DNA from 3 places in the Anaerobacillus sp. ABR4_321 genome. Region 2 is predicted to be linked to each of the others. Evidence: riboswitches for the same ligand, from Rfam matches in the RefSeq annotation. Region 2 holds a riboswitch; each other region holds the start of a gene.
What was found. Region 2 has a riboswitch for lysine ahead of ACXADT_RS09555 (aspartate kinase). Riboswitches for the same ligand answer to the same signal wherever they lie in the genome.
Positions count from the first base shown of each region.

Region 1: it holds a riboswitch for lysine, as region 2 does, so the genes downstream of both, lysA (diaminopimelate decarboxylase) here and ACXADT_RS09555 (aspartate kinase) in region 2, are expected to answer to the same signal.
Region 3: it holds a riboswitch for lysine, as region 2 does, so the genes downstream of both, ACXADT_RS07590 (Na+/H+ antiporter NhaC family protein) here and ACXADT_RS09555 (aspartate kinase) in region 2, are expected to answer to the same signal.

Region 1 is NZ_JBSWTK010000001.1:2,255,060-2,265,402, forward strand. It holds gene ACXADT_RS11655 (pyrimidine-nucleoside phosphorylase) at 1-523, shown strand, start outside; gene ACXADT_RS11660 (D-alanyl-D-alanine carboxypeptidase family protein) at 655-1,830, shown strand; gene spoIIAA (anti-sigma F factor antagonist) at 1,932-2,282, shown strand; gene spoIIAB (anti-sigma F factor) at 2,282-2,722, shown strand; gene sigF (RNA polymerase sporulation sigma factor SigF) at 2,735-3,490, shown strand; gene ACXADT_RS11680 (stage V sporulation protein AA) at 3,657-4,256, shown strand; gene ACXADT_RS11685 (stage V sporulation protein AB) at 4,256-4,684, shown strand; gene spoVAC (stage V sporulation protein AC) at 4,685-5,137, shown strand; gene spoVAD (stage V sporulation protein AD) at 5,154-6,167, shown strand; gene spoVAE (stage V sporulation protein AE) at 6,167-6,517, shown strand; gene spoVAEA (stage V sporulation protein SpoVABEA) at 6,522-7,106, shown strand; gene ACXADT_RS11710 (spore germination protein) at 7,084-8,577, shown strand; lysine riboswitch at 8,624-8,807, shown strand; gene lysA (diaminopimelate decarboxylase) at 8,912-10,234, shown strand; gene ACXADT_RS11720 (peptidylprolyl isomerase) at 10,326-10,343, shown strand, end outside.
Region 2 is NZ_JBSWTK010000001.1:1,853,829-1,864,171, reverse strand. It holds gene ACXADT_RS09565 (succinate dehydrogenase cytochrome b558 subunit) at 1-63, opposite strand, end outside; gene ACXADT_RS09560 (YslB family protein) at 344-790, shown strand; gene ACXADT_RS09555 (aspartate kinase) at 828-2,063, opposite strand; lysine riboswitch at 2,205-2,392, opposite strand; gene uvrC (excinuclease ABC subunit UvrC) at 2,472-4,193, opposite strand; gene ACXADT_RS09545 (hypothetical protein) at 4,314-5,810, opposite strand; gene ACXADT_RS09540 (FTR1 family iron permease) at 5,896-6,834, opposite strand; gene ACXADT_RS09535 (hypothetical protein) at 6,859-7,623, opposite strand; gene ACXADT_RS09530 (glycosyltransferase family 2 protein) at 7,691-8,461, opposite strand; gene ACXADT_RS09525 (alkaline phosphatase family protein) at 8,461-9,924, opposite strand; gene ACXADT_RS09520 (lysylphosphatidylglycerol synthase transmembrane domain-containing protein) at 9,921-10,343, opposite strand, start outside.
Region 3 is NZ_JBSWTK010000001.1:1,455,443-1,465,785, reverse strand. It holds gene ACXADT_RS07595 (sodium-dependent transporter) at 1-766, opposite strand, end outside; gene ACXADT_RS07590 (Na+/H+ antiporter NhaC family protein) at 999-2,570, opposite strand; lysine riboswitch at 2,687-2,867, opposite strand; gene yunB (sporulation protein YunB) at 2,944-3,714, opposite strand; gene ACXADT_RS07580 (YunC family protein) at 3,818-4,120, opposite strand; gene ACXADT_RS07575 (bifunctional metallophosphatase/5'-nucleotidase) at 4,195-5,583, opposite strand; gene ACXADT_RS07570 (sulfite exporter TauE/SafE family protein) at 5,599-6,420, opposite strand; gene ACXADT_RS07565 (DUF72 domain-containing protein) at 6,436-7,287, opposite strand; gene ACXADT_RS07560 (NAD(P)/FAD-dependent oxidoreductase) at 7,807-8,853, shown strand; gene ACXADT_RS07555 (efflux RND transporter permease subunit) at 8,892-10,343, opposite strand, start outside.

The DNA of each region.
Region 1 (10,343 bases), 400 kb from region 2:
TCAAGGTAAAAAAGTAGAAGACCTTCGTCTATTATCATTAGAATTAGCTTCACATATGACTGTTCTTGCAGGAGTATTTAATGACTTTGATTCCGCATATAAAACGCTTGAAGAAAACCTTGAAAACGGTAAAGCGTTTGAAGCGTTCCGTTCTCTTGTTTCTGCTCAAGGTGGAGACGTAAGCGTAATCGACGATCTTTCTAAACTTCCGCAATCGAAGTATCATATTGAAGTAACTGCTGAACAAGACGGTTACGTAACTGCGATCGATGCAGAATCAGTCGGTGTTGCTGCTATGTACCTTGGAGCGGGTAGAGCAACGAAAGATGATCAGATCAATCACGGTGTAGGGATCACGTTAAACAAAAAAGTAGGCGATGCCGTGAAGAAAGGCGAAGCATTGGTTACACTTCATAGTGATGATGAGAATCCACAAGATTCAATCAAAAAGATCAATGAAGCATACACACTTTCTGAGGAATCTCCAGGTAAACACAAGCTTATTTATGATGTGATCAACTAAATATAAACGAAAGCCCCCATTTTGGGGGCTTTTTTTTATTGGTATCCGTTCTCATTCAATCGTAATGAAAGAAAGGTATACTTTACCAATAAGATGGGCATCCTTCTATTACTAAGAATGGAGGGATCCAGATGAAAGTTTCGGCAGCTTTACTCGCCATGCTACTCGTAGTAGCAACATTCGTTCCAACATTTGCAAGCGCTAATGAAATAAAATCAGATATTGTAGAAGAATCATCGTCTGCAATACTCATTGAACGAGATACAGGGGCAGTTTTATATGAAAAAGACAGTGATAAAAAGCTTCCTCCAGCAAGTATGACAAAGATCATGACGATGGTTTTGATTATGGAAGCGATCGAAAGTGGAAAAGTGAAGCTTGATGACAAAATCCGCACGAGTGACTACGCAGCATCTATGGGAGGATCTCAAATCTTCCTAGAAGCAGGGGAAGAGATGACGGCCGACGATATGCTGAAGGGCATCGCGATTGCTTCAGGTAATGATGCATCGGTTGCGATGGCAGAGGCGATTGCTGGTTCAGAAAAAGCTTTTGTTCAAATGATGAATGATAAAGCAAAAGAAATGGGCCTAAAAGATACGAACTTCGTGAATCCTACAGGCCTTCCAGCGAAGGATCACTATTCAACTTCACATGATATGGCTATGATGGCGAGAGAATTATTAAAATATGACTTGATTACGAAATACACAGGAAAGTACGAAGATTACTTAAGAGAAGATACTGATAAAAAATTCTGGTTAGTGAATACGAATAAATTAGTGAAATTTTACCAAGGTGTAGACGGGTTGAAGACTGGTTTTACGAATGAAGCAAAATATTGTCTAACCGCTACTGCGAAACGCGATGATATGAGAGTAGTCGCTGTTGTAATGGGCGCACCATCACCCAAAAAGCGGAATGCTGAGGTAACGAAGCTATTCGATTATGCCTTCTCTCAATATACGACAAACAAATTATTCGATAGAAATCACGTGGTAAAAGAAGTCGAAATTAACAAAGGTGACCGAGCAACGATGGAAGTTGTAACTTCTGAGCAAGTATCTGTGCTCATGAAAAAAGGCAGTAAAGACGAGAAGATAACGACCTCGATCAAAATGAATGAAAATCTTCAGACCCCGATTAAAGAGGGTGATCCTGTAGGTGTTCTTACTGTTAAGGTAGATGGCAAAGTAACAGCAACGTCGCCTGTATTGTCATCACAATCGATCGATCAAGCATCATGGTGGCAGTTGATGAAGAGGACGGTAGGGCAATTCGCCAAAGCGTCAGATGGTGTCAAGTAAGCAACCCTTTCATCGAACAATCACTAGTTTTGTCACGAAGAAGGAATTAAGGTAATAAACAGAGAAAAAACTCACAAGCAAACCATGAGGAGGAGTGCGTTGTGAGTCTTACGATTAACCTTGAAGTTAAGCATCCAGTTTTATTAATACGTTTAGAAGGCGAACTAGATCATCATACCGCTGAAGAGTTACGGGAGAGAGTCGATCAACTTCTTGAGGAGAGAAAAATCGAGCATATCGTTCTAAGTTTGGAAGGTCTGTCATTTATGGATAGCTCTGGGCTTGGTGTGATTCTTGGCCGGTACAACAAGGTGAAAAGCTTTGGTGGAGAGATGGTTGTATGCTCGATATCTCCAGCTGTGAAACGCCTTTTTGAGATGTCAGGTCTATTTAAGATCGTGAGACTCGAAGATGATGAGCAACATGCTCTTGCGACACTGGGGGTGGCTTAATGAGAAATCGTATGGATATTGAATTTTCAGCTCTCAGTCAGAATGAATCCTTTGCTCGAGTTACAGTTGCAGCATTTATAGCGCAATTAGACCCAACAGTCGATGAGCTAACCGAAATTAAAACAGTTGTCTCTGAAGCAGTGACAAATGCAATCATTCATGGGTATGAACAGAATGGAGATGGAAAAGTCTATATATCTGTTGAGCTCAATGATGATACGGTTCACCTCACTATTCGCGATAATGGAATCGGAATCGATGATTTGGATGAAGCTAGACAACCTCTGTTTACGACGAAGCCAGAATTAGAAAGATCTGGGATGGGCTTTACAATCATGGAGAACTTTATGGATGAAGTAAAGGTTGAATCTGCTAAGAACCAGGGTACTTCGATTCATGTTGTAAAGTACCTATCAAAAAATAAAGCGTTATGTAATTAAGGGGACCTGCGTATGGACGTGGAGGTAAAAAAAGGTAAACATACTCAGCTTAAGCATGAAGAAGTCAAGGAATTAATCAAACAGAGCCAAAATGGCGATCAGCAGGCAAGAGATCAAATTGTACAAAAAAACATGAGACTTGTTTGGTCTGTGGTACAACGCTTTCTTAATAGAGGCTATGAAGCCGACGATTTATTCCAAATAGGGTGTATTGGTCTGTTAAAATCCGTTGACAAGTTCGATTTAAGTTATGATGTTAAATTCTCCACTTACGCTGTCCCAATGATTATCGGAGAAATCCAGCGCTTTATTCGAGATGATGGTACGGTAAAGGTTAGCAGATCTCTTAAAGAAACAGGAAACAAAGTGCGTAAAGCAAGAGATGAGTTGTCAAAAACGTTAGGTCGAACACCAACGATCAATGAAATTGCTGAGCTTATCGACGTCACTCCAGAAGAAGTGGTAATGGCTCAGGAAGCTGTTCGGGCACCGAGTTCGATCCATGAAACGGTTTACGAAAATGACGGTGATCCAATTACGCTATTGGATCAAATTGCAGATCATTCAGATACATCGTGGTTCGATAAGATTGCCTTACAAGATGCTCTACAGCAGTTAGATTCAAGGGAAAGGTTAATCGTATATCTGAGGTATTACAAAGACCAAACACAATCAGAAGTAGCTGAACGGTTAGGGATTTCCCAAGTACAGGTCTCAAGGCTGGAAAAGAAAATATTAAAGGAAATAAAAGAGCAGCTGAACAAATAGTTCAGCTGTTTTTTTGTTGGATATTTTCTTAATTTGAACCATGTTTTTCTACGAGGGAATTAATGGAACATGGGTGCAGTTCGAATGAGAGCGATATACCAGAAACATACTATTACCTATATAAGGTACCTCTCGAATAAGGAGGTGGAGAGCTGTGACAGCTGATATGATTTACCTTCGATTGAAACAAAAGATTAGAGTGAGGCCCGGAGCACATCTGACGATCGGTGATATCGCTCAGCTGATTGGAGAAGACGAGATATGTAGAAAACTTGAGACCACCATCATTCATCGCATTAGGAAAGAAGATAAGAATCTCGTTGTAATCGATGTGATGAAAGTGATAAGAGCGATTCAACGTACAAACTCTCTTGAAGTGCAAATTATCGGACCGACACAAACCATTATCGAAGTGCAAATCTCAAAGAAAAAATTAGCACCTGTCTATTTTGTGTTCATTTGGCTTCTTCTATTTATTGGGGCTGCACTAGCAATTATGAACTTCCATGAAGACGTAAGTATGCGTGAAGTACACCAACAAATTTACAAAATCGTTACTGGGATTGATAATCCTAAACCTCTTCTCCTCCAGATTCCGTATTCATTCGGGCTTGGGATTGGAATGATCCTATTCTTTAACCACTTGTTTAAGAAAAGATTTAATGAAGAACCTAGTCCACTTGAAGTAGAGATGTTCAATTATCAACAAGACCTCGATCGATATGTCATCGTTCATGAAAATGAAGACAATGGAAAGAACGAATGATGAATGCGCAGATCATTTTGGTAATGATCATCGGTTTTGCTGAAGGAATTGCTGTAGGAGCTGGTTTAGTTGCATTTTTATCTGTTCTAGGGATTATCCCTCGTTTAACTCAAATAACAAAAACAAGGCATCTGATCAAGTTCTATGAGTGGGCAATCATCGTTGGGGCTGTTACAGCGAGCTGGCTATCATTAAGAAATCCAATCTTAGGGTTACCTAAGATCCTCATGGTGCCGGTTGGGCTTCTCGCAGGAATTTTTATAGGAATGCTTGCGGCAGCTCTAACAGAAGTCCTAAACGTGCTTCCAATTCTTACGAAACGAATTGGATTTATCGATAAAATCCTTTTATTATTGATGGCTATCGTATTAGGAAAGATCTTCGGTTCACTATTTCATTGGACAGTCTTTGTAGATGGAGGGTTTTAAATGTCGTTACACGACCAGGAACAATATTCGAAAAATATTAAGAATTATCATCCTAAAACACCTTATGTTTGGAATTCATTAAAAGCTTTTTTGGTGGGAGGCGCAATTTGTGCATTTGGTCAAGGGATTCAGAATTTCTACATGAGTGTATTCGATTTTTCTGAAAAAAATGCAGGAAACCCAACAGTTGCTACGCTTATCCTTATCTCAGCTTTACTTACTGGTTTTGGTGTATACGATAAGATAGGACAGTTTGCGGGTGCGGGTTCAGCTGTTCCTGTAACAGGTTTTGCGAATTCGATCACAAGTGCTGCTCTCGAACATAAAAGTGAAGGGATCGTTTTAGGGGTCGCAACGAACATGTTTAAGCTCGCTGGGTCTGTCATCGTTTTCGGGGTTGTTGCAGCTTATTTGGTAGGAATTGTCCGGCTAATTTTCAGAGCGTTGTTGTAAGTAAGGAGAGAGTCGAATGAAAATTGGAAAACAAACGTGGAAGTTCTCTAACGTATATGTACAATCTGTTGGCACAGCAGTTGGTCCTAAGGAGGCTGAAGGTCCTTTAGGTGAATGTTTCGATGTGACCTATGACAATCTTCATTGTAATGAGGAGAATTGGGAGTTAGCCGAAAGAAAGCTTCTGGAAGACTCGATTACGAACTGTTTAAGCAAAAAAGGTTTTTCTAAAGAAGATGTAGACATTTATGTGTCTGGAGATCTTTTAAATCAGATCGTAAGTGCGACCTATTCTGCAAGGGCACTACAAATTCCCTTCCTAGGTGTATTCGGGGCATGCTCGACCTCAATGGAATCCCTTGCAGTAGCATCCTCTTTAGTAGAGGGAGGTTTTGCGACATCTGCTGTAGCTGGGGTTAGTAGTCATAATGCGACTGCTGAAAGGCAGTTTCGGTACCCTACTGAATATGGAGGCCAAAAGCCAGGAACTGCAACCGCGACAGTAACAGGTGCAGGTGCCGTTTTAATCAGTACTGATGCTTCTGATATCAGAATTACTGCAGCGACAGTTGGAAGAGTGGTGGATTGGGGGGTGAAAGACCCATTCGATATGGGATCTGCGATGGCGCCTGCTGCAGCCGATACGATCGCTACACACTTTAAAGATCTTGATATTGAGCCGACTGAATACGATTTGATCGCTACTGGTGACTTATCAGCTGTCGGGTCACCAATCGTCAGAGACCTGCTGTTAGAAGATGGATATGACATCACCAATAACCACAATGACTGTGGATTGATGGTCTATCGCCCAGATCAAGAAGAAGTGTTTGCAGGAGGCAGTGGATGTGCGTGTTCTGCTGTTGTAACGTATGGGCATCTTATGGATCTATTGAAAAAAGGGCGCTACAACAAGATTTTAGTCGTTGCAACAGGGTGCCTTCATAGTCCCGTGATGGTTCAACAGAAAGAAAGCATGCCAGCCATTGCACATGCTGTAGTTTTTGAAAGAATAGGAAGTGGTCAATAATGGAATATTTCCTTGCATTTGCTGTCGGAGGAGCTATCTGTGTGATAGGTCAACTTTTATTAGACATTTTTAAATTAACACCTGCACACGTTATGTCGTCCTTCGTCGTCTCCGGTGCGATATTAGACGGATTTGGAATTTATGATAAGCTGATCGAATTTGCGGGGGCAGGAGCAACCGTTCCGATCACAAGCTTTGGTCATTCTTTGCTCCATGGAGCCATGCAAAAAGGTGAAGAACACGGCTTTATCGGCATTGGGATGGGGATTTTTCAATTAACTTCAGCTGGTATTTCGTCAGCGATCGTATTCGGTTTTATCGTTGCCATACTGTTTAAACCAAAGGGGTGAAGATATGAATACAAAGCGGAGGGTTATTTTTGTTACTGACGGTGATCTATATGCGCAACAGGCTATTGAAACAGTAGCCTCAGAACTTGGCGGAAGATGTATCAGTCAATCGGCTGGTAACCCTACCCCGCTTGCTGGATACGAAATCGTATCACTCATTTCTGAAACCCCTCATGACCCAGTGTTTGTCATGTTTGATGACAGTGGCTACCAAGGTGAAGGATACGGCGAACTTGCGATGCAGTATGTAGCTTCTGATGCGGATATCGAGGTTTTAGGAGCGATCGCTGTGGCATCGAGAACCCATTTTTCTGAATGGACGAAAGTGGATGTTTCCATCGACCGGTTTGGGGAGCTTACCCATTTTGGCGTCGATAAAAACGGGCTTCCTGATATGGAAATCGGGAGGATCGATGGAGACACGGTATCTATCCTTGATAAATTGGACCTTCCAATTGTTGTGGGAGTTGGTGATATTGGTAAGATGTCAGGTTATGATGATCCGTCAAAAGGGTCACCGATTACGAGGAAAGCGGTCCAAATTCTTCTAGAAAGGAGTGGAATAGATGAGTTCAACAACGAAGGATAAACAAAAAATCTTTAAAAAGATAAAAGAAAATGAAAAGTTCATGGAAAAGTCGATTGGTATTGGGAAGAGTTTCGACGTAGGCGTTCGGAAAATAAGAATATTAAACAAAGAAGTGTACTTTTACTACTGTACAGGACTTTGTGATACATCTATCATAGTAGAAATCATGCGTGAATTGATGTATACAGACGAACATCATCGTCTGACTGCGCAGTTTGAAAAAGTGATTCATAATCACTTGCCACATCAGCAAGTGTCGACAGTAACTACCTTTGATGAAGTCGTAGATCAAGTTCTCTCAGGGTTAATCGCTGTTTTTATGGAAGGCGAAGAACAGGCATACATTATTGACGTTCGTAAGTATCCTGGCAGAACACCACAAGAGCCCGATACAGAAAAGGTCATCCGCGGTTCGAGAGATGGGTACACAGAGAATATCATTGAAAATACAGCGTTAACACGTCGTAGAATACGTGATGGAAAACTTAGGAATGTGATCATGCAAGTTGGAGAACGTTCTAAAACAGATATTTGCATAACGTATATAGAGGATGTGGCAAATCCTAACCTAGTCGAAATCGTAACGAAAAAGTTAAAAGAGATCAATATCGATGGTCTACCGATGGCTGATAAAGCGATAGAAGAATTTTTGGTGCATCAAGCAGGGAATCCATTCCCTCTGGTGAGGTATACGGAAAGACCCGACGTTGCAGCGTCTCATTTATTAGAAGGTCATGTGCTGATCATCGTAGATACTTCACCGAGTGTCATCATCACGCCTACGACATTTTTCCATCACGTTCAGCATGCGGAAGAATACAGAGAAGCACCTCTAGCGGGAGCGTTTCTTAGATGGGTACGATTTGGTGGTATGCTTGCTGCATTGCTTCTTTTGCCACTATGGCTACTATTCGTATATGAACCGGAACTACTTCCAAAAACGATCGATTTCATCGGACCGAATGAGAAAACCAATGTTCCGATATTCGTTCAAATCGTACTAGCCGAACTCGGTATAGAGACTTTGAGGATGGCCGCCATCCATACTCCTACGCCACTTTCAACAGCTATGGGCTTAATCGCAGCGGTTCTAATTGGACAAATCGCCATCGACGTTGGTCTATTCGTACCAGAGGTCATTCTTTATGTGTCGATCGCGGCAATCGGTTCTTATGCGACCCCAAGCTATGAGCTTGCAATCGCAAACAAATTGATCAGGCTCTTATTATTGTTTCTCGTCTATTTCTTCCGAGTCCCAGGCTACATGATCGGCGTTACTTTGACGATATTGTTTTTAATAAGTTTACGCCCGCTCAATACACCGTATTTGTGGCCGTTCGTCCCATTTAACGCAAAGGCGTTCTTACAGATTCTAATCAGAGTCTCAGTGCCATTGACGAAGCTTAGACCGAGTATTACACAGCCTCAAAATAAAAAGAAGCAAGAGGACGAACCACTTGCTGAATCTTAAAAAGTGTGATAATTTAATTTTTAATAGAATAGACCTCATTGAATGTAATGGGGATAGAGGCGCAATGAGAATGAGTACGATATCTGAGCATATAATGGGTTGCGATGATGGTATCTGAAAGGTCGAATTGCCGAAGTGGAAGAAGGTCCATCCTTTTTCTGCTGGGCTGTAGTTGAATAAGCTGCAGACTGTCACTGTTATCTATACTGCAGTGGTGAGCTAATCCAACTCGTGGGGATACGGAGCAAAACAGCCAATGTATCTATAAGTTGGCTGTTTGTTTTTTTATGTAGTGGGAGCTCGCTTACTGAATAAAGCGAGAGGGGAGAATATCGTGCACTTATTTGGCACAGCAGAAATTTCAGAAAACGGTCACTATACAATCGGAGGGGTCGATACGTTTGAACTAGCGAAAACGTACGGCACAGCATTGTACGTCTATGATGTAGCACTGATTCGAGAGAAAGCAAGAGCCTTTAAAGAGGCTTTCGAGAAAAAGCAATTAAACTATCAGGTTGCGTATGCGAGTAAAGCATTCTCTTGTATTGCGATGATTCAACTAGCGGAAGAAGAAGGGTTGAGTCTTGATGTTGTCTCTGGAGGAGAATTATATACGGCTTTACAAGCAGGGTTTCCAGTCGACCGGATTCACTTTCATGGTAACAATAAAAGCGAAAGAGAAATAAGGATGGCTCTAAAAGCTGGGATTGGTTGTTTTGTGGTCGATAACTTTTATGAGCTTTCGTTACTCGAACAGCTAGCAGCAGAAGAAGAGGTTTCAACGAATGTGCTCTTAAGAATAACGCCTGGGATCGAAGCACACACACATGACTATATTCTTACGGGTCAAGAAGATTCAAAGTTTGGATTCGATTTACAGAGTGGTCAAGTAGAGCAAGCGATCGATACGGCGTTAAAAATGAGTAACATTCACCTGCTTGGCCTTCATTGCCATATCGGATCTCAAATATTTGAAACGACAGGATTTGTGATGGCGATCGACAAGATCTATAGTTACCTCCATCGCTGGAATGAAGCGTTTGGGTATGAGCCCCGGGTGCTGAATTTAGGTGGCGGGTTTGGTATTCGATACAACCACGAAGATCAACCGATCTCTCCTCAGAACTACATCGATGCCATGACGGATGCTGTAAAAAAGCAAATCGAGCATAGCAACATGTCGATGCCAGAAATCTGGATTGAACCTGGCCGCTCTCTTGTCGGTGAAGCTGGGTCTACATTGTACACCGTTGGCTCTCATAAAAATGTTCCGGAACTAAGGAATTACCTTGCTGTTGATGGGGGGATGAGTGACAATCTTCGTCCTGCTTTATATAACGCAAAGTATGAGGCATCGATCGTAAATCGAATGAATGAACCGAAAGATCACCTGTATTCAATCGCAGGAAAGTGCTGCGAATCCGGTGATATGTTGATTTGGGACTGTCAGCTTCAGCGCGCGATCGCAGGGGACGTGATGATTGTCTTTTCCACCGGAGCATATGGGTATTCGATGGCGAATAATTACAATCGACTACCAAAGCCAGCTGTTGTTTTTGTAGAAGATGGAGAATCAAGCCTTGTAGTTGAAAGAGAATCATATGAAGATTTAATTCAATATGACAGACCTTTAAAAAAAATGGTTATATCAAAATAGTTTCCTAAAGTTAATTCATATGGTAAATGCATCTCTTATGCTATAATGAAAGAGCTTTTAAGCAAATTGTTTACGCAGGAGGATATTTTTAATGAAAAAAGGTTCAATC
Region 2 (10,343 bases):
CAGCGGAATTACTCCTAGAAGCGAATGCAATTTTCGGCTGACAAAGTCTCGACTTGCGGCCATGTTTTGTGTGTCCCCCTTTTAAGTTGTTAAGCTACCATCTGCCACTGCATATTCTACTATAAAAGCCTTTGCATGCACAGAAATCATCGCTTTCTGTCGATTTATATGTGACATATTCATTGTACTCCCATCATTTAGGAGCGTCAAGAAAACGCGTACATTTTGAGTTTTCTAAATTCCTAGATGAAATTTGCTAGGATATTATTCCTCTCTTTTCCTGTATGTATGGAGGAATCGCTTCCAAACCGTTATAATGATATGAGACGAATTGGAGGAGTTTATGTTTAAAAAGCGCACGAATACCATCGATTATAGTCATGAAGTAACCACAACAGCTTTTGGATATGAGCTTTTTAGAGAAGTTCTTCTTCCTGAGCTATTAGGGACTGAACAAGCGAACATTCTTTATTGGACTGGTAAAGATATCGCGAGAAAATTCCCTCTATCTACGAGAGAAGAAATCGAGCAATTTTTTAAAGATGCAGGATGGGGTGCTCTAACCATCGCACAAGAAAAAAAGAATGAGGTCTCTTACTTACTTCAGTCACCATTAATAGAAGAAAGAAAAAAAACTAGTCGAAATGATTGTTATCAGTTAGAAGCTGGTTTTCTTGCTGAACAATTTCAATACATGCTGCAGTGCATAACGGAAGCTTATGAAACGAGCAAGAAAAACGAAATCCAAATCACAATCAAATGGGATCCGAAAGATAAAATCGAATCATGATTGTAAAAAGGGAGGCCAAGGTGGCCTCCTTATTTTTTTATAACTGCTTAACTGGTGTTCTTTCATCCAACTGGAATTGATCGTGTAATGTCTCGATCGCATAGATCATTTTATCCTCAGGTACGATTGTAGATACCTTAATTTCAGATGTGCTTACCATTTTGATCTCAACATCATGTTCAGCAAGAACTTCAAACATCTGTGCAGCTACACCGGGATTTGAGATCATACCTGATCCAACGATGGATACTTTCGAAAGTCCAGACTCATAGAAAATGTTTTCATATGGTAGTTTGACTTCAAGGCGACGCAGAACATCTAGCGTTAACTCAAGTGAAGCTGTTTCGATTGAGAACGATATACTCGTCGTATTCTTCTCACTCGTACTCTGAATGATGATATCTACATTAATTCCATTCGATGCAAGGGATGAAAACAACGATGGAAGTGTCGTGATTTCATTCGGAAGACCAGATATCGTTATTTTTGTCACATTGCTTTCGAACGCAAGCCCTCTCACTACCAAATTCTGTTCCATGGATGCGACCTCCTCAATTATGGTTCCTACTTCGTTTGTAAAACTTGAGCGTACCTCGAGTGGAATATTATAATTCTTCGCGAACTCCACCGCTCTAGGATGAAGAACCCCCGCACCAAGGTTTGCCAATTCGAGCATTTCATCATAAGAAATCGTTGACAGTTTACGGGCGCCTTTTACGTATCTAGGATCAGTTGTATAGACCCCATCTACATCTGTGTATATTTCACATCGCTCTGCTTTCAGTGCAGCCCCGATCGCAACAGCAGTAGTATCAGATCCTCCTCTACCCAATGTCGCGATGTCATCTGTGTCAGAAAGACCCTGGAAGCCAGCAACGATGACGATCTTTCCTTCTGCAAGATGCTGATTCATCCTTTTGGCATCAATATCCAAAATCCTCGCGTTTCCATGGACAGATTCTGTTTTAAGTCCTGCTTGCCACCCTGTAAGTGAGACGGCTTCGTAACCCTTCTCATGAAGCGCCATTGCAAGAAGAGCGGTTGTTACTTGCTCTCCGGTTGTAAGCAGCATGTCTAGTTCTCTTTTGGAGGGATTATTTGTGATGCTTTTTGATAAACCCACTAGTTCATCTGTGGTTTTCCCCATAGCAGAAACAACTGCTACAACTTCATCCCCTGCATCAACTGCTTCAGCAAGCCTCGATGCGACGTTCTTTACTTTTTCGACATCTCCAACAGATGTTCCACCAAATTTCATTACTCGAAGTCCCACTCTCTCCATCCTTTCCACTCTATAACTGTATTTCTCACTCACAACTAGTTTCTTGAATAAGTAATTTAGGCTCTCTATATAGAAAAAAACAACAATGAGAAAAACCTCACTGTTGTTTTCATAATTCAAGAAAACGTCCCTGTGTGAGATAGTCCTCCATTCAACCCCCGGGAAGGAATTGAATGACAGCTCTGCACTTCTTCAATGCAGGTCCAGCTTAAGGTGTATAAGCACCTGTTCGCTTCGGCAAATTCCCCTTTCCACCCACGTCAACAAGTCTTATCACTCTCATTGGGTATACTGATGGTTTTTGCGCCTCTACCATCACTTCAATTTATCGAAGTGTGGAACTATTAAATTTTCACTATTATAACGAACTATGAGTTACGCCGCAATACAATTTCGTAATTAATTTTCTTTTTGTTTGAAACGAGCCATCAATTCTTCAGCAACATTCTTCGGTAAACCAGCCTCTTGTAGACCATCTACGCCAGCTTCCTTCATTTTCTTGATCGATCCAAAATAATTTAAGAGTTTCTTTTTACGCTTCTGTCCGATACCTGGGACTTCATCCAAACTAGATTTCAGCATGGATTTTCCACGGAGCTGACGATGGAACGATATCGCAAAACGGTGGACTTCATCTTGAATTCGCTGAAGTAAATAGAACTCCTGACTATTTCTAGGAAGGTACACATCCTCTGGAGGGTCTCCGATCAATAAGTGGGATGTTCGGTGCTTCTCATCTTTCGTTAACGAACAAACCGGAATATCTAGACCAAGCTCATTTTCTAGAACGTCTTTTGATGCTTGAATCTGAGCGATGCCGCCATCGATAATAATTAAATCTGGGAGTGGTCCATCTTCTTTAAGTAACCTTGTGTATCTTCTCCTAACGACCTCTTTCATCGAGCCAACATCGTTTGGACCCTCTACTGTTTTTATCTTGTATTTTCGATATTCATTCTTCTTCGGTTTACCATCTAAAAACACAACCATCGCTGAAACCGGGTTTGTTCCTTGAATATTCGAATTATCGAATGCCTCTATTCGAAGAGGTGCTTCTATTCCTAATTGTTCACCAAGGTTCTCAACCGCATTGATCGTTCTTTTCTCATCTCGCTCAATCAGAGAAAACTTTTCATTGAGTGCGATGTTAGCATTCTTTATCGTCAATTCAACTAGCTCTTTCTTCTTTCCTCTTTTCGGCTGTTGTACTGGGATGTGAAGAAGATCTTCTGCTAATTGAGCATCGATTGTATTAGGTAAAAGGATCTCCTTAGGCTTAGGGTGGTTCTTCTGTAGATAAAACTGACCAAGGTATGTTAAAAAGTCCTCCTCAGGCTCATTATAGAACGGGAAGAGCGAGACATCTCGTTCTATGAGTTTCCCCTGACGGACAAAGAAGACCTGAACACACATCCAGCCTTTATCAAAACTATATCCAAAGATATCACGATCGAGGCCATCGTTTGTTTGAATCGTTTGAGCTTCCATCACTTTTTCAATATGGTACATGAGATCACGGTATTCCTTCGCACGCTCAAAGTCCAGGTTTTCAGAAGCGCTCACCATCTTACGTTCTAAATCCTGTTTGACCTCATGGTGACCACCATTTAAAAACTTCGTGATCCCGTCGATCATTTCTTTGTTCTGCTCTTTCGTAACTTCTTTTACACAAGGCGCAAGACACTGGCCGATGTGGTAATACAAACAGACTCGATCTGGCATCTTTCGGCACTTTCTGAGCGGATAGATACGATCGAGCAATTTCTTTGTAGCACTCGCAGCATAAGCATTCGGATATGGACCAAAGTACTTACCTTTGTCTTTTTTTATTTTTCTTGTTGTGATGAGTCGAGGTTGTTCTTCAGCCGTAATCTTGATATATGGATAGCTCTTATCATCTTTCAGCATCACATTATATTTTGGATCATGTTTCTTTATTAGATTTAGTTCAAGGATAAGTGCTTCTAAATCAGTTGAAGTAACGATATATTCGAAGTCGCGGATCTCTCCAACTAGCCTCTGCGTCTTACCATCATGTGCTCCTGAAAAATAGGAACGCACTCGGTTCTTAAGTACCTTTGCCTTTCCAACATAAATAATCGTCCCTTGACGATCTTTCATCAAATAACAGCCAGGCTGATCGGGTAGAACAGCTAGCTTATTTTTCAAAAATTGTTCCACGCTATCTCACCTCTCTACCCATTCAAGGCGCATCTATGTTCCCCTATTGTATCATAATGCCTATCGCTTATACTCGTACAAAACAATTTCGTGATAGACAGGATCGTACATCTTATCGGAATAATACGCTCCGACCTTTGTGACCGATTTTCTTATCGGTGCCCCTTGCTGTTCAAACCCCTTCACGACACGATCCGTTAAAAATATTCTTCTCTCATCGTAATAAGGTATTTCTGACAAGAAGGTTTCATATGTGAATACACGGTCATGTTCATACTGAACGTCCAGATAATCCATTACCCTTGTTTCCTCCCAGGTATACACCATGATAGGCTCTTCTATTTCCGAGAGAAAACTACTCAACTGATGGACAGCGGCGGGGTGCTGAGCTTCTCTCATCATTGTGAACGTTCCAAAAGATTGAAAGAGTAGCAACATCACCAAACCAAGCTTCACTAGATGTGCCCTGAAACCTTCTGAATACTTAGTAGTGAATAATAATACCGCAAACAAAACCATTCCAGGTAATGGAAGGATGTGTCTTGGTTTATCAATATTCTGCGCAAACAACGCCCACAAGAAGTATAGAGCAAACATGATTCCATATGTCCATTGAAACGGGGTGATGCTTTGTCTGCTAACTTTGTTCAATAATAAAATAAAACCAATTATCATAATAGTAATCATTGCTGCAATGTAGAGCCTTTGTCCTGCAAGTCCAACCCAGCCTATATTGGTTACGACGAGTTCGTAGCTTCTTATCCATAGTGGAGAAGTTGTCGATACAGCACTACCTCCCCATTCTTGAAAATGTCCGGAGGAAAATCCAAGTGCTAGTTCTAAGAATGCAGTGATTCCTCCTTCTGAAGCAGCTAGTCCTACAACCCAAATAAGCTGAAAACAAATCGCAATAAAAAGATGAACACTGATAAACAAAGCATATGTTTTGTTAGAAGTGTAGCTAGATCTCCTACTTATTAGGAGAAGGATTAACCCGATTCCAAATGGTAGATATGATAATCGAATTCCTAGCAGAATGCTTAATAAAAATGAGGGTAATAACAAAACAAATGAAGACGCTTTACGTTGGAAGGCAACATGTAAACCCCAGATGTACCACCATAGAATCCCAACCGCGGCTGCTTCACTCATAGGCTGAATGGACATTACGTTCAAGAAAACCATCGACTGAAGTACACCAACGATCAGTACGCTGATCGTTTTTGAAAGGATATTGCGGCTTAAGAAATAGAGAGGGATCGAACTAGACAATAAAATTAGACTATTAAATGTTGATAAAGCTAACGAGGGATTGCCAATCCACTTGTGGATGACCATTCCCCCTAAAACAAAATAGGGATAACCCGGGAAATGTGGCTGCATGGCATATAAGTCGAATCTGCTTAAAGCTAGAGCAAAGTCTACTTGATCCCAAGATCGTGGAAGGTCGATCGCATAATGAAACCTCCACAAACTAATGAGAATTATGCTAGTGATACTTACTAATAAGATTAACGTTTTAAATAATGCGTTTAGCGATAGCTTTTTCATATTCAACATGATCATCCTTTAGAAACCTGTCCCGGTCATTCTCACGTACAAAAAATACAAGGCGACTCATCGCCTTGTATTCCTTAATTGTTTATTTTACAGCAGTTTCATTCATTTTGTTTGCCTTGAACATAGCGGATTTTTCTTCTTTAGCTGATTCAGCTTTTGAAGGAGCTTTCTTTGTCGTAACAAGAAGATATATAACAGCAAAGTAACCGATGTACGCTACGATTTCTTCTATTGAAGGCATGGAAGAATATCCAAACAGCGCCTTGAAGAAAATACCGATGTCGCCAGATAATAGAGGGGCAACGCCGTTATCACGTACATAATGAGCATAATCGATCGGATGTTCAGGCAAGAACCATGTTAAGTCATAGACGTGAGGCATGACACTTCCAATCATTCTAATATCCTGCATCATGGAGATACCTTGAACAAGTAACCCTCCAGCGATGAGGACGATGAAGATTCCTGTTACCTTAAAGAAAGATTTGAGCGGGATACGCATCGTACCTTTGAAGAAAAGATACGATACAACAGCAGCAATTAACACTCCCGTAATGGCTCCCCAACCTTCGAAACCTTTCCCAATATCGCCGCCTGTAATCGCAGCGAAGAAGAAGACCGTTTCGATGCCTTCTCGTAAAACAACGAGGAACGAATGAATAACCATACCAATTATATTTCCTGTCGTTATATACTTCGTCATTTTTCCTTCAGTCTTGCCTTTGATGTCCCGGCTATGTTCAGCCATCCAAAACACCATTTGTGTCAGTAATACTGAGGAGATCAGCATAATGGCGATCTTCAGGTACATTTCACTTCCCATTGCAGCAAATCCAGTGAAGACTACCTGAAACAACATGGCGACACCTATGCTTGCAACAACTGCAAGTCCTGCGCCTAGCCAAACAAATTTGTTGTATTGACGTTGTCCCATTCGTTTCATATACGTTGTGATGATTCCTATGATGAGAAGGGCTTCAAGTACTTCTCTGAACATGATCAGCAATGCCTGAATTTCCATTTACCTTTCCCCTTTCTACGTTCTTTACGAACGGCGACGCATTCTAGTTGTGTAGATCACAACGCCTGCAATGACGATTACAATCAATACGATCGGTAACCAATTCGATAGTTGACCAAGATCGGTCCACTCAGTTTTACCATTATCATTCGTATCGTCGGTAGCGCTTTTACCAAAATGACCAATCTCGACTGACTCCATGTTAAATTGATCTTGTAGCGCTGTAAGAATTTTATCTTTACTCTCAATAAATTGATCTTTATCTGATTCTTTTTCTCCTACTCCGAACAAACCAGGATTACCAAGCGAATTTAAGATGGTTTCAAAATCGCTCTTAATCTCGCTATCCACTTCTTCGTTTTTTTGCTTTACGACAGGAGAAAGCTTTTTGTAAGTTGCATCAGCCTTCCCTACTAGCTTTCGAGTCGTATCATATTCTTCGAAGTTGTCCTCCACGTTCTCAAGACGCCTAGAGATATTGAGGACGAGTATTTTCTGCATGTTCGTAATAACTTCTTCTTTATCTTCATTTTCGAGGGCGGACTTAATCACGCTAACTGCGTCGTCACCCATATGTAATTGAATTTCTTCTTCTACAGTAGCAAATATCTCACTTGCTTTATCATAGTTTGGAGGAGATTCATTAAGCTTTGCTACCATCTCACTATACGCTTCAGCTACTTTTTCTTCAGTGGGGTCACCGTATGAATACGCAAAAGCTTTTAGTGGAGTGGTTACCATAGATGTAATCATGATGATGAGTGCTACGAGCGCGATGTGTTTTTTCATTGAGAATCCTCCTCATTGATAATGATAATGATTATCAGAATTGAAGTCAATATCAGATATGCATTTGTTATGGCTTTTCTGTGTGTAATTGAGACCAATCGATCGGTTTGATCTGATGGGCATGATAATCAATAGGTACTCGTTTAACAGGTCTTGACATCTCCTTCGCAATCGCCGGAAGTACTGAAGTCATATACGCTTTAAACTTTATATAGGACTGACCGGTCGATCGAACTTGATAGGTGATCGGTATTTCGATTACGCGGAACCCTTTTCTTACAAGATTCAGTGTTAATACTTGTGCATAGTTATAGTCATGAATAATCTCTGCTTCTTCCATTGCCTGTCTTGAGAATGCCCTCATCCCTGACTGCCCATCATAAATCCATTTTCGTAATAAAATGGATTGGAGAAATGTGAAAAAGTAATTCCCGAGCCTCCTATGAAGTTGCATCCCATCTATCGTTCCCTTAAATCTCGACCCCATCACATAGTCTGATTCACCTTCGAGCAGGGGTGCCAATAACTCCGGCAACTGCCAGGCAGGGTATTCATTATCAGCATCTAACATGACGCCAATATCAGCACCAAGAGCAACAGATTGTTGAAGTCCCGTCCGTACCGCTGCTCCTAGACCTTTGTTATGGTCTTTCGAAAAAATATGATCAGCACCAGCTTCTTTTGCTACTTCTACCGTTCGATCTGTTGATCCATCATCAATGACAAGAATACTCACCTTAACGTCTTTATGAAAGTCTCTTGGTATTTTGCGAATGACTTCACCTATAGCCTGTTCCTCGTTATGAGCTGGCAAGAAAACAATAACATGTTGTTTCATTAATCTTTCTCTTCCTTCCTGTGGTTGAACGCTTCAGTTAGAATTTCACCTCTACTATGTGATGGAATAGGCGCACCAAGAAGGTGTGCAACAGTCGGGGCTACCGATGTTAGACTGTGCTTGTCTTCAACTATTTTCCCTGCATTAATGGAAGGGCCATTCATAAAGAAAGGAACGAATCGCTCTCCTTCGTCAAGATGTCCGTGCCCTCCTATTCCATCAGCCTGCCCATGATCGGCACATATGATCAATGTGGTATTTTCCATATAACCATTCTCATCCAACCAATTTACGTATTCTTCAACAAGGCGATCAGCTTCTTCTATCTTTTGGATATATTCATCGTAAAGAACACCTCTTGAGTGTCCGGTTTGGTCTGTTCCAATAAGCTGGACAGTAAAAAAGTCTGGATCCTTCTCTTTCATAACCTCTCTAGCTCTACCCATAATATTAGAATCGGCTACATCATTATGCATCACAGCCGTTACTGTATCTACGTCATCTCCCATCGCATCAACAAGATGGGCAATTCCAAGGAGTCTACCGCTCTTATTCACCTTTCGCAACGAATCATAGATCGTCTCGACTTTTACGCCACGACCCCAAACCATATTTGAATTGATTCCATGTTCAAAAGGATACGTTCCAGTCATCATGGATGAAAAACATACTACTGTCCTTGCTGGATAAACTGTTTCCATCTGGCTATATTCAGTACCACTCTTTTTCAGCGAATCCAAAAAAGGGGTTTGTGCCTCTTGGAACCGTTCCTTTCTCATTCCATCGATGACGATCATGATTACTTTTTCATTCTTATTGTTAGAAGACTTTACATCTTCTGTATAGGTCGGTTTGATTGTTGGTTTCCAGTCAAATAAATATTTGTGTAAAATGTAGCTAAACAGAAAGATGGCACCATACAACATGAGCAACTTGTCCCACTCGATGGACAATGAAGAACCGATATATGAATCTGTCACCATAGTCCAAATGCCTATGATCAGCAATACTTTAGGTAGCTGCTCCTGAGCATTTCCGCTCGTTGAATCACTATTCTTTAATACGAGTTTCCAAAATCGAGTGAAGTTCGTCCAACTCGTTCCAATTCTCAGATGATAATATAGCGTTCCCCAGAAAAACACCGTAAAAAAGAAATAGAGTGCTATTGCAAACAATGATGCTGTTAGAGAAAAGTGGTCAAAGATTATTAAAAAACCTATCAAGGGAAGCCATAAATAATTTCTCAAGAAAAGCGGAAAATCATAATGATAGTAAAGAACTAGAAGAGGGAGAACCGCTCCTAATCCGAATAAAAACCCACTCCAAAATGAAACTGAAAACCACTCTGATATGTAAAATAACAATAAAGTTCCCGTAACAAAAATAGGAGTGAAGGGCTTTCCTTCGTTCAAAAGATTCCAGCACCTTGCTGCAACCTTCTCAAAACCTGAAGCTTGTTTCATTCTGTTTCTCCTTTCGACTTTACAAACGATTTCAATTTATTCATTTTAAGAGGATACATGTAAAATGCTGCCGCACCGGCAGCAAAGGAGTATAAATACTTAAATCCATGAGTAATGATCGCAATCATAAACGCATCTTCTAGCTGGAATCCAGAGCGATACAAAGACAGGCTCATCACACTTTCATAAGTTGCGAGTCCTCCAGGTGCAAGTTGTAAAACACCAGAACCGACGGACAGTGCTGTCACCCACATTGCGTTAAGATAGCTAAACGATGCCATATCGACAATCGCAACAGCATACACGACGATTCCCTCAAAGATCCAGCTGATGCCTGATAACGAAATAATGACCAAACCCGATCTAGATTTCACAAGAGAGGTAAAGTCATTCCATTGTGTTGATACGAAAGCAGGTAG
Region 3 (10,343 bases), 400 kb from region 2:
CATTGTTCGTAATATCAGATTTCTTCGGAAGATAGCTTGAATACGTAATCATAATAGCAAAAGCAATCGATAAACTGAAGAAGATCTGTCCATACGCTGCTACCCAAACACTACCGGACGTAATGGAGTCAAAATTCGGTGTAAAGAATGCACTTAAACCTTCAGCTGCCCCAGGAAGCGTCACAGCTCTAATTACGATGATTAAGAAAAGCACGATCAACGTAGGGATAAAGATTTTGTTCGCACGTTCGATTCCTTTCTTAACCCCTGCAAGAAGAACGCCTAGCGTAATAATCCAAACTGCCACAAGCGGAATGAATACTCCTGGCACAAGGCTACCTGTTTCACCAGGATTAACAGTCAGCTGCAGATAGTCATTGAATAGGAAGCCTTCTGTGTCTGAACCCCAGCTCAAATTGAATGCAAAATAGCTATAAGAAATTGCCCAACCTATAATGACCGCATAATACGTAGAAATAACAAACGCAACAATAACGCCCCACCAACCGAGCCATTCGGTCTTTTTATTCATTCTGAAGAACGAAAGCGGAGCTGAACCTCTGAACTTATGGCCAATCGTAAACTCCAAAATAAGAATCGGAATACCCGCAGTTATTAGTGCAAATAAATATGGTATAAAAAATGCCCCTCCACCGTTGTCATATGCAACGGCTGGAAACCTCCAAATGTTACCTAGTCCGATTGCAGAACCAACAGCTGCTAAGATAAAGCCAGCTCTCGTTCCCCACTGAGCTCTTTTTTCCACTAGTATTACCCCCTTAGACGTTGTAACCCTTCTCCTTGTTCTCCTCCTTCCAGAAAAAGGTTTAGATTTTTAATTAAATTCTGATTATTTTGTTTATAGTATATCTAGTACTATTGGCCATGTCAAAGCAATCTTTCAGATAATTTGTAAAATCACTTCGAAAATTAGCCAAAAACACCCCTTTTTTGTAGGATGACATAAAAAAAACAGGAGGATGGTCCCCCCTGTTCGATTATTCGTTAACGGCTTCAACCGTACGATTTTCGTATTTTGTTTTTAGTATATAGACAACAACCGCAAAAACTACTGCTGTTGCAAGCAGCCCAGCAATCGAGCTTCCTGTAAACCCAAGTACAAGATAGCCTACGAGCGCGATTCCAGCTACAGTCAGAGCATAAGGAAGCTGTGTCAACACATGGTCGATATGATGGCTTCCCGCGCCTGTAGAAGAAAGGATCGTTGTATCAGAAATCGGCGAGCAGTGATCTCCAAACACCGCTCCCGCTAGTACAGCGGCTAGTACAGGTAGCATATAGGTTGGGTCTGTCGCAGCAGCGATTTCTCCAGCAATCGGAAGCATAATACCGAATGTTCCCCATGATGTTCCAGTAGCAAATGCCATTACGCCTGCTAATAAGAACAAGATTGCTGGAAGAAAACCGATGGCTATATGCTGATCAACTAGACCAGCTAGATATTTACCTGTTCCAAGTGTTCCGATAATCTCGATCAACGTCCATGCAAAGAGAAGGATGTAAACTGCAGGAAGCATCGATTTGATTCCTTCAACGACACCTTTTCCAAACGCTGCTCCTCCCATGTTCTTAAAGAAGAAGAACACTAGAGACGTACCTAAACCGATCAAACCACCGTATAATAACGAAGCTGCAACATCTGTATTTTCAAAAATCGTTAACGGCGTTACGGCAGCATCCGTTCCACTCACTGCCTGAATACCTGTGATGATCATAAAGATGACCGTACCTGCGATCAGCATAATGATTGGCCAAGCAAGATCTGCTACTTTCCCCTTATCACTTTCAGGTAAGCCAGTTGTTTCCCCTGGTACAGCACCTTTTGAAGGGTCGAGTACTTCTCCTGTTTTTTGTGCACGGTTTTCATGAACTCTCATTGCCTTAAGGTTAATATCGAAATAGCTTACGAAGAAAACCATTCCAAGTGCGAAGATCGCATATAAATTCATAGGAATCATTTTTATGAAAGCTTCTAAAGCACCAACACCAACGATGCTATGTGTAGTAAGAATACCACCTATAATTGCAATAATATAAGCTCCCCAGCTAGAAATAGGGGAAATGATACACATCGGGGCAGCAGTTGAATCGATGATGTAAGAAAGCTTGGCTCTCGAAACTTTGTGCCTGTCTGTAATAGGACGACTAACATTCCCAACCGCTAGAGAATTGAAGTAATCATCGATAAAAATAATAACTCCAAAGACTGCAGTAACGATCTGAGCACCAGTTCGCGTTTTCACTCGTTTCATGGCCCACTCACCGAACGCTCGGCTACCACCTGAAATTGAAATAAATGCAGTCATCATGCCTAATAGAAGTAAGAAGAAAATAATATACATGTTCCAGGTATTTAACCCACCGTCAGAAATAAAAATGCCCTTCACAATCGTATAGATTTCTTTAATAGAACCACCAATACTCCAGTCGTTGATCATCAACGCACCAAGGATAATTCCCACCCCTAGTGAAGGCAATACCTTCCTGGTTGCCACTACCATCAATAATGCGATGAGCGGCGGAATAATCGAATAAATCGTATTTTCCATATTCACCATCCTTTTCAAGTTATGGTTCACTACTTTTGGATAAACAAAAAAACGGCCAATGAAAGGATATGGTCCTATCATTGCCCGTTTTGCGGTTACAATGTCAAGTGTCCATCCCGATCAGTAGTTCTCCATTATAAGTAAGCCTCATAATGACAGTTCGACATTTATTCAATGTCGCCCCAACAAAAATAATGTGACGATTATTTCTGCTTCGGCAGATCTCCCTTTCGATGCTGATCATAGATGTCATTCTCCCAACACGTACTTATGAGTATCTGCTCCTCTACCTCATCGTATAAGATAAGGAACATTATTTAGTTTAATACAATTCGTTATTATAGCTTAGTTCTAAGTGCTATGCAAACACAATTTATTCCATTCCTCCAATATCGATAGCCGGATCAGGCAATCCTGTACCAGATCCATTATTGTAGAAGTTCGGCACATCTCCCTTTATAAACGTTGCAATAACAGGAATATCCGTTGTGACGACATCTGAATCTGTAGCAAATGGAATAACGATTTTCACATGCACTTCGATATGGACGCGAATATCAACCCAAGTGTTGTTGATCCCTACTTGCTGAATGTTATGTTTGATATCAGACTTTACTTCTCCAATCGCTGTAAATCTCACAGGAACTTTTGGTCCAAAGTTCGCGAGTAACGTATTGTTAAACGCTTGCCCAATCGGAATGTTATGGATGATTCCTTTACTTAATGGTACATCTTCATCAACTTGAAGCTCGACCCCATTTTCCTCTGCCCAATAATCGATCGAGTTATCTTCAACGCTCTTTAAGAACTTTTGCACTTTATCTGTCGATTGAGCAAGTACTTTATTTACAGCGCTTTGGTTAATTTGGACGATATCTACTTGGTTAACCGTTTCTTTTTTGATCAGCTCTTCTGTGCTATCTGCTTCTTCAACGATTTTTTTGTTGATGGCCTGGTTAATCGCGAGTGTTGCGATTCGGTTCGTTTCTGTTCTAGCTATTTCGATAAGAGTAGGCTTAATACCTTTTTCAACGATCCATAGTCCTTGAACTGTCATAAAAATAAATAGAATGAACGAGATAACAAACACATATCGAAAAGGAAGCGGACCTTTTCGAATGAACCTTCTTCGAGTTCGGAACAAGCCAATATCCTCCCTTCTCCTCAACATGTATATGCGAAGAAGGAAAGAAGTATGGACATATTTTCCCTAAAGAAAAACCACAGCCCGCAAGCTGTGGTTTTTCTTATAACATTTTGAGCATCGCATCTCTTCCGATGGTTCCTACTTTGATGCCCCTTGCCTCTGCTTCAAGCGTTACAGATTCAAGTGGTGCTTCTAGCAGCTGTTCGATAGACCTTACACCAACAGCTCTGCCTGCAATGATTTTGCGATCACTTAACTTTTCATTAAGTAACGCAATATCCAGTGCTCCACACATGATGTAGCCATTTTCATTTGTAACAGCAAGAAAATTGGTCTTAGGTAGTTTCATGCTAATCGCTGTAAATGGATGACCATCGATCATGATAGGTGTAACATTGATCACGTATCCTCCGCCTCCTGACTCACAAGTTGTCATTCTATTTATATGAGCGCGGAGGCATGTTTGACAATCAAAGATTAATATCTGTTCTCAAGTCTAAATGCAAGAAGATCCCGAAGCATTTCTGGTAAGTAGTACTTCTTCTTAGCGTGCTTCATCTGCGGATAAAATTTTCCGAAGGTGAACATATCCGCCGTAGCCACTGAATATTCTTTTTCTGGAGATAGCTGATGACCGTTATGGAGAATTTCTGTTACGTGATGAAGACCATCATCCATTACGACTGTTTTCACTTCGAGTCCATCAAAAGCCATGATACCCATGACTTCTCCTCTGAAACCTAATCCTTTAAACGTTAAATGCACGAGTTCGTCAGACATTGCATATGCGACGATCTCACGTAATTCACTTCCTTTTAGAATAACTTTACATGGATTGACTGGGTGTGGACATATACGATGAAGGTCTTCTCTCGACACCTTCCCTTCACTTAATCCATCAAGTAGCATACCCGAATTGATCATTCCAATATCAGCATTGCACCATTCTCTAAGAGCAGCAGAGAGCTCGTCAGGAAGGACAGAGCGCCTGAACCACTCTGCTTCTAGAGGTTGTTCGAGGCGGCACACGACCTCGTCTAATAAGTTTTGTGCATTCGCTCCTAATCGATCTAGCTGTTCCTTTGTCGCTTGATCTTCTTTATGATCACGCACAGAAATCGCATAAGCTTCTGCCTCAACTAATTTGCACTGTTCAGTATCATAGTTCAGGACGACTTCTCCTACATAATTTCCATTCTTACCTGCTTGAGTAATCAACGTTCCATTTACATTCATTCCATGCTTAAGAACGTGATGGGTATGAGAGCCGATGATCACATCGATTCCTTCAATATCCGTTGCAATCTGCTCGTCGTTCCCAAGTCCCATATGTGACATCAACACGACTACATCAGCTTTCGAACGTACTTCATCAACCACCTTTTGCAGCATTTCCCATGGTGATTGTATCGACCAGCCGAGGAGACTATAGAATTGTTCATATGGAATCGTTATCCCGATTAGTCCGACCTTAACGCCATCTTTCTCATCGATCGCGTACGGAACTGCCCAGGCAGGTCTTGCTCCATCAGAGTGAAACAAGTTCGACACGATGACTTGAAAATTGGCATCAGTGTATAGCTCTTCCAATTCTTGCTTTGAAAATGTGATTCCCTCGTTATTTCCGATCGTCGCATAATCATATTTAAGTTCATTTAATAAATGTACATTTCCCTTACCTGAGGTCCCCTCAGTAATCGGGTGAACTTTATCCGCGTGATCACCAAGATCTAACAATAAGTAGTGATCATGATGATAATCATGAATTCTTTTTCTATCTTTTATATAGCCAGCCACCTTAGACCAATTTTCAAAGTGACTATGAAGATCGTTCGTATAATATAAATGTACCTTTTTTGAAGTCAAGACACTCTTCCTTTCTTAACCCGTCATTCCCTGCCAGACCAATCGTATCCCGACGAGAATTAACATCCACCTTAAAATAACGACAATCGTATTATCTGACAGTTTCTGATTAATGAAAGAGCCACATTTTGCCCCAATCCATGCGCCTGGAACTAATCCAATCAATAAAAATCCTGCGATATTCCCAAGGGCTAAATGCGTCATCGTACCGATTATACTCGACAGAAATATCATAAACATCGATGTTGCAACTGCAATAGAGGTTGGAAATCCGAATAATAAAATCATGGCAGGAACCATCAACGACCCACCGCCGATACCAAAAAGCCCTGATAGAATCCCAACGATAAACGAAACAACTAAGGCAGCTATCACTGAAAACCGATATTCACTAGCGTTCCCATCCAAATCAGTAATCGATCGCGAAAAACGTCCATCTAACTTCAATGGTCGCAAACGTCCCCTTACCATTAATAATATGGAAACAAGCACCATAAATACCCCGAAATATACAGAAAATTGATCGACGGCGATAAATTTGTTTAACCAAGCTCCTGCAATTGCACCAGGACCGCTTCCAAGAAAGAACAACCCACCGCTTTTATAATCGACTGTCTTTTTCTTCATATAGGACAATGTTGACGATAATCCAATAGCTACCAATACGACGATCGAGCTACCTACGATAAGCTGTGGAGATAACTCAGGTAGCCAATTCGTATACTGATCTATGATCAAAAGCCCAGGAACGATGATGATCCCTCCACCAAGACCAACCAAACTTCCAATCGTACCTGCAGCTAATCCGATAAAGAATAATAAGACCCAAGTTAACATGAAAAGAACTCCTTATTAGTCGAAAAGATCAAGTTGTCTTGGGTTAAGGTTCGTATACTCAATATCAAGCATTCGAATCATTTCTTTCGCATTCCCCGACGCATGACCACCAGAATTATTATTGAATAGTATATACACATTCTTACATTCTTTTCGTAACTGCTCAATTCTTTCTTTCCATTCCTTGAGCTCATTATTGTCATACTCATACAGATAGCGAACTTCTCGCCACTTTTGATTGTTCCCAGGGTTCCGCCACCCATTAACATTTCTTCCATGAAGTCGTACAAGTACATCATCATTCGAAATCGTCTCCATGACGATTGGGATCGAACCTTCTCCAGCTTGAGGCTCATCACAGATTGAATGTATGTATCCTTGTTCCTCAAGAAAAGAAAGTGTTTTCTCCCGAAATGCCTCATGATACCAGGATTGATGTCTAAACTCTACCGCACAAGGGGTATCTCCCATTCTTTCTTTACAATCTCGCAAAAGATTCACGTTATCTTTGTTCACATCAAACCATGGTGGAAACTGAAAAAGAACCATCGCAAGTTTTCCAGAACGTTGTAAAGGCACGATTGACTCCTTGAAAGCCTTGAACATAGCATCTCTCGTCTCAAAGGGAATCTCCCCCCGCTCGTGTCCTGTCATTCCCTGATAAGCTTTCACAACAAACTGAAACCCATCAGGCGTCTCACTCGCCCATTTCTCATAATTTCTTATAGGTTGCACTGCATAAAAAGAAGAATCAACTTCTACAACCGGAAAATGAGAACTATAAATCGATAGCTTTTCATTACTCTTTACACCCGGAGGATACAAATCATCATGATCCCCCCAACCAGTAACACCTATGTATATCATCAAATCCTTCCCTTCTATTTCTCTGCCTCTATTTTCTGACTTTAAAGGAGAAATAGCAAGGGAAAAACCCCGAAAAGCGGAGGTGGGCGTTTAGGTCCGACAGGCACTGGAACCATTTCGAATGAACACGCTTTTTGTGTTCAATCGAAATGGTGAAGTGACCCGAGGACCTGCCCCCTGCAGCTGGATCAGAAAGGCGGAGGCGAGCGTTTAGAAACGGAGATATTGGAACTCTTGAAATAGAACACGCTTTTTGTGTTCTGTTGAAAGAGTGAAATATCGTAGTTTCTGCGAGTCGCAGCTAGATCAGAAAAGCGGAGGTGGGCGTTTAGACCCGACAAGCGCTGGAGCCCTTTCGTTTGAACACACTTTTTGTATTCACCTTCAACAATTGCATATAAGATATAATCCATTAACACACTTTCATTCCCCCCAATGTATTGTAAATTACAAGAATCTATTATATATTTTAATTGATAATGATAATCACTACTGTTTACTTTCTGGGGAGGACTGTAAATGTTTAATAGAGACGTATTCGATGTAACGATAATTGGTGGAGGTCCTGCTGGGCTTTATTCTGCATTTTATGGTGGCTTAAGAGAACTAAAAGTCAAAATTATAGAATTCCAGCCTAAATTAGGCGGTAAGATTCATGTTTATCCTGAAAAAATGATTTGGGATGTAGGAGGACACAAGCCATTATCTGGTGCAGATCTCATCGAATCCTTAGTTGAGCAGGGATTAACATTCGACCCAGAAGTAGTTTTAAATACAAAAGTTGAAAGTATCACAAGAGATGAAGAAGGAATTTTCACTTTAAAGAGTGCTGAAGGTGAGGAGCACTACTCAAAAACCGTTATCGTCGCTGTTGGGAGTGGAATCCTAAAACCACAAAAACTTGAGATTCAAGGCGCAGAAAGGTTTGAAGTTTCTAACTTGAATTATACGATCAAGTCTTTGAAACATTTTAAAGATAAAACGGTTGTCATTTCAGGCGGTGGTAACACAGCGATCGATTGGGCGAACGAATTAATACCTGTCGCAAAGAAAATATACCTTACATATAGAAAAGATGCTCTTACTGGCCATGAAGCACAAGTCTCAAAACTTAAAGAAAGCTGTGTAGACTGTATCTTTAACACTTCGATCTCTAAACTGATCGCTTGCTGTAGCCATGAAACGATTGAACAGATCGAATTAACCAACCATGTTACAGGTGAGATTTCCTACCTCCCGATCGATGAAGTGGTTATTAATCATGGGTATGAAAGGGATTCTTCGTTAATTGGTAATAGTGATTTGAATATTGAACTAGTCGATCAGTTTTTTATTGAAGGAAATTCAACGAGTGAGTCATCTATTCCAGGACTATATGCAGCAGGAGATATCTTGAAACACGATGGAAAATTAAACCTTATTGCCGGTGCATTCCAAGATGCAGCAAATGCTATAAACAAGGCAAAGCTGCATATTCAGCCGGAAGCACAAGCGGTTGGCATGGTTTCTTCACACAACTCAGTGTTTAAGGAGCGAAATCGTGAGCTGATCAAACGAATGATATAAGAAGAAGGACCGCTCTACAGGGCGGTCCTTCTTACTCTTTACTTATCAACGACTCCTATTTTTCTATACTTCCCAATAGCTTGATAAAAGACAGGAACAAACACGAGAGTTAGCAGGGTAGATGTTGTTAACCCTCCGATTACCGTGATAGCTAATCCTTTTGAAATCAAACCTGAAGCAGAATTAGAAAGGGCTAGTGGGATTAATGCAAAGATGGTCGCAAGTGCCGTCATTAGAATTGGACGTAATCTTGTTGCTGAAGCTTCAACAATGGACTCGGTTAAGTCCATCCCTTCTCGTCGATTACTTTCCACACGGTCAAGAAGAACGACAGCATTCGTTACGACAATCCCAATCAACATGAGCATTCCAATCATCGCACTCATCGACAGGGTCTGACCACCGATGAGGAGTCCAGCCAATGCTCCGATCGGAACAAAGATAAGAGACGATAGAATAACAATCGGGGTGATGATGCCACCGAATGTGATACTCAGTACAAGAAACACTAAGCCGACAGCTGCGGCCATTGCTAAACCAAGATCTGAAAACCCTTCAGTAATCATGTCCATACCACCAGAAAGGTCTACTTCGACATCATCTGGTAGAGAAAGATCCTGAATACGTTCTTCAATATCTCTTGAGGTAGCCGCAGTATCATCCCCTTTGATCGTAGCAGAAATCGTATTTGCTGTATCTCCATCTTGGTGCTCAATAGAAGTTGGGACGTTAATCTCTTCAATCGTCGCCACTTCACTCAACTCTTTTTCACCTTCAATTGTCTTTACAGAGAACGCTTCTAATTCTTCTTTAGAAGACAACATATCGTCGAAAACAAGCTCAGTTTCCCAACTTTGGTCGTTAAGCGTTAGCGTACCACCATCAACCGTATGCAAACGTTCCTGGATAGGTTGTATGAGCTGGTATGGACTAAGCTTTAGTTCCTCTCCTTCTTCGCTGAGACGGATCCGATATTTTGTTTGCGAATCCTCCATCCCGTTTTGAACATTTTTCAGCCTTTCATCTTGCATTAATAACGTTTCAATTTGATTCGATGCTTGATCTAATTGATCCAGATCATCACTGTAGAGGTTTACATCTATACTATTTCCAGATGGCGGTCCTTCCTGTTGGATTTCTGTTGCCTTGACAGTTGCTGACTCATACTCATCTTGAGCGATAGTCAGAATTTCCTGTTCATATTTCGTCATCCACTTATCGATCGGTTCATCTTCATTTAACTGAACGAAAAATCGAGCAACGTTTTCCATTGTGTTTGCACTGGATCCTGGCATTTGCTGCTGACTCGTAAAGCCAATCGAAACCTGATTGTAATCGATCGCATCTTCATCACTTAGGACACGTTCAATTTGTTGAGCCAGCTCATTTGTATCTTTTAATGTCACCTCTTTCGGTAAGGTCACTTCCACTTCAAACGATTCGTTCCCTTCTGTTGGTAGAAATGATACCCCTAGTGCTGGGATAAGCGA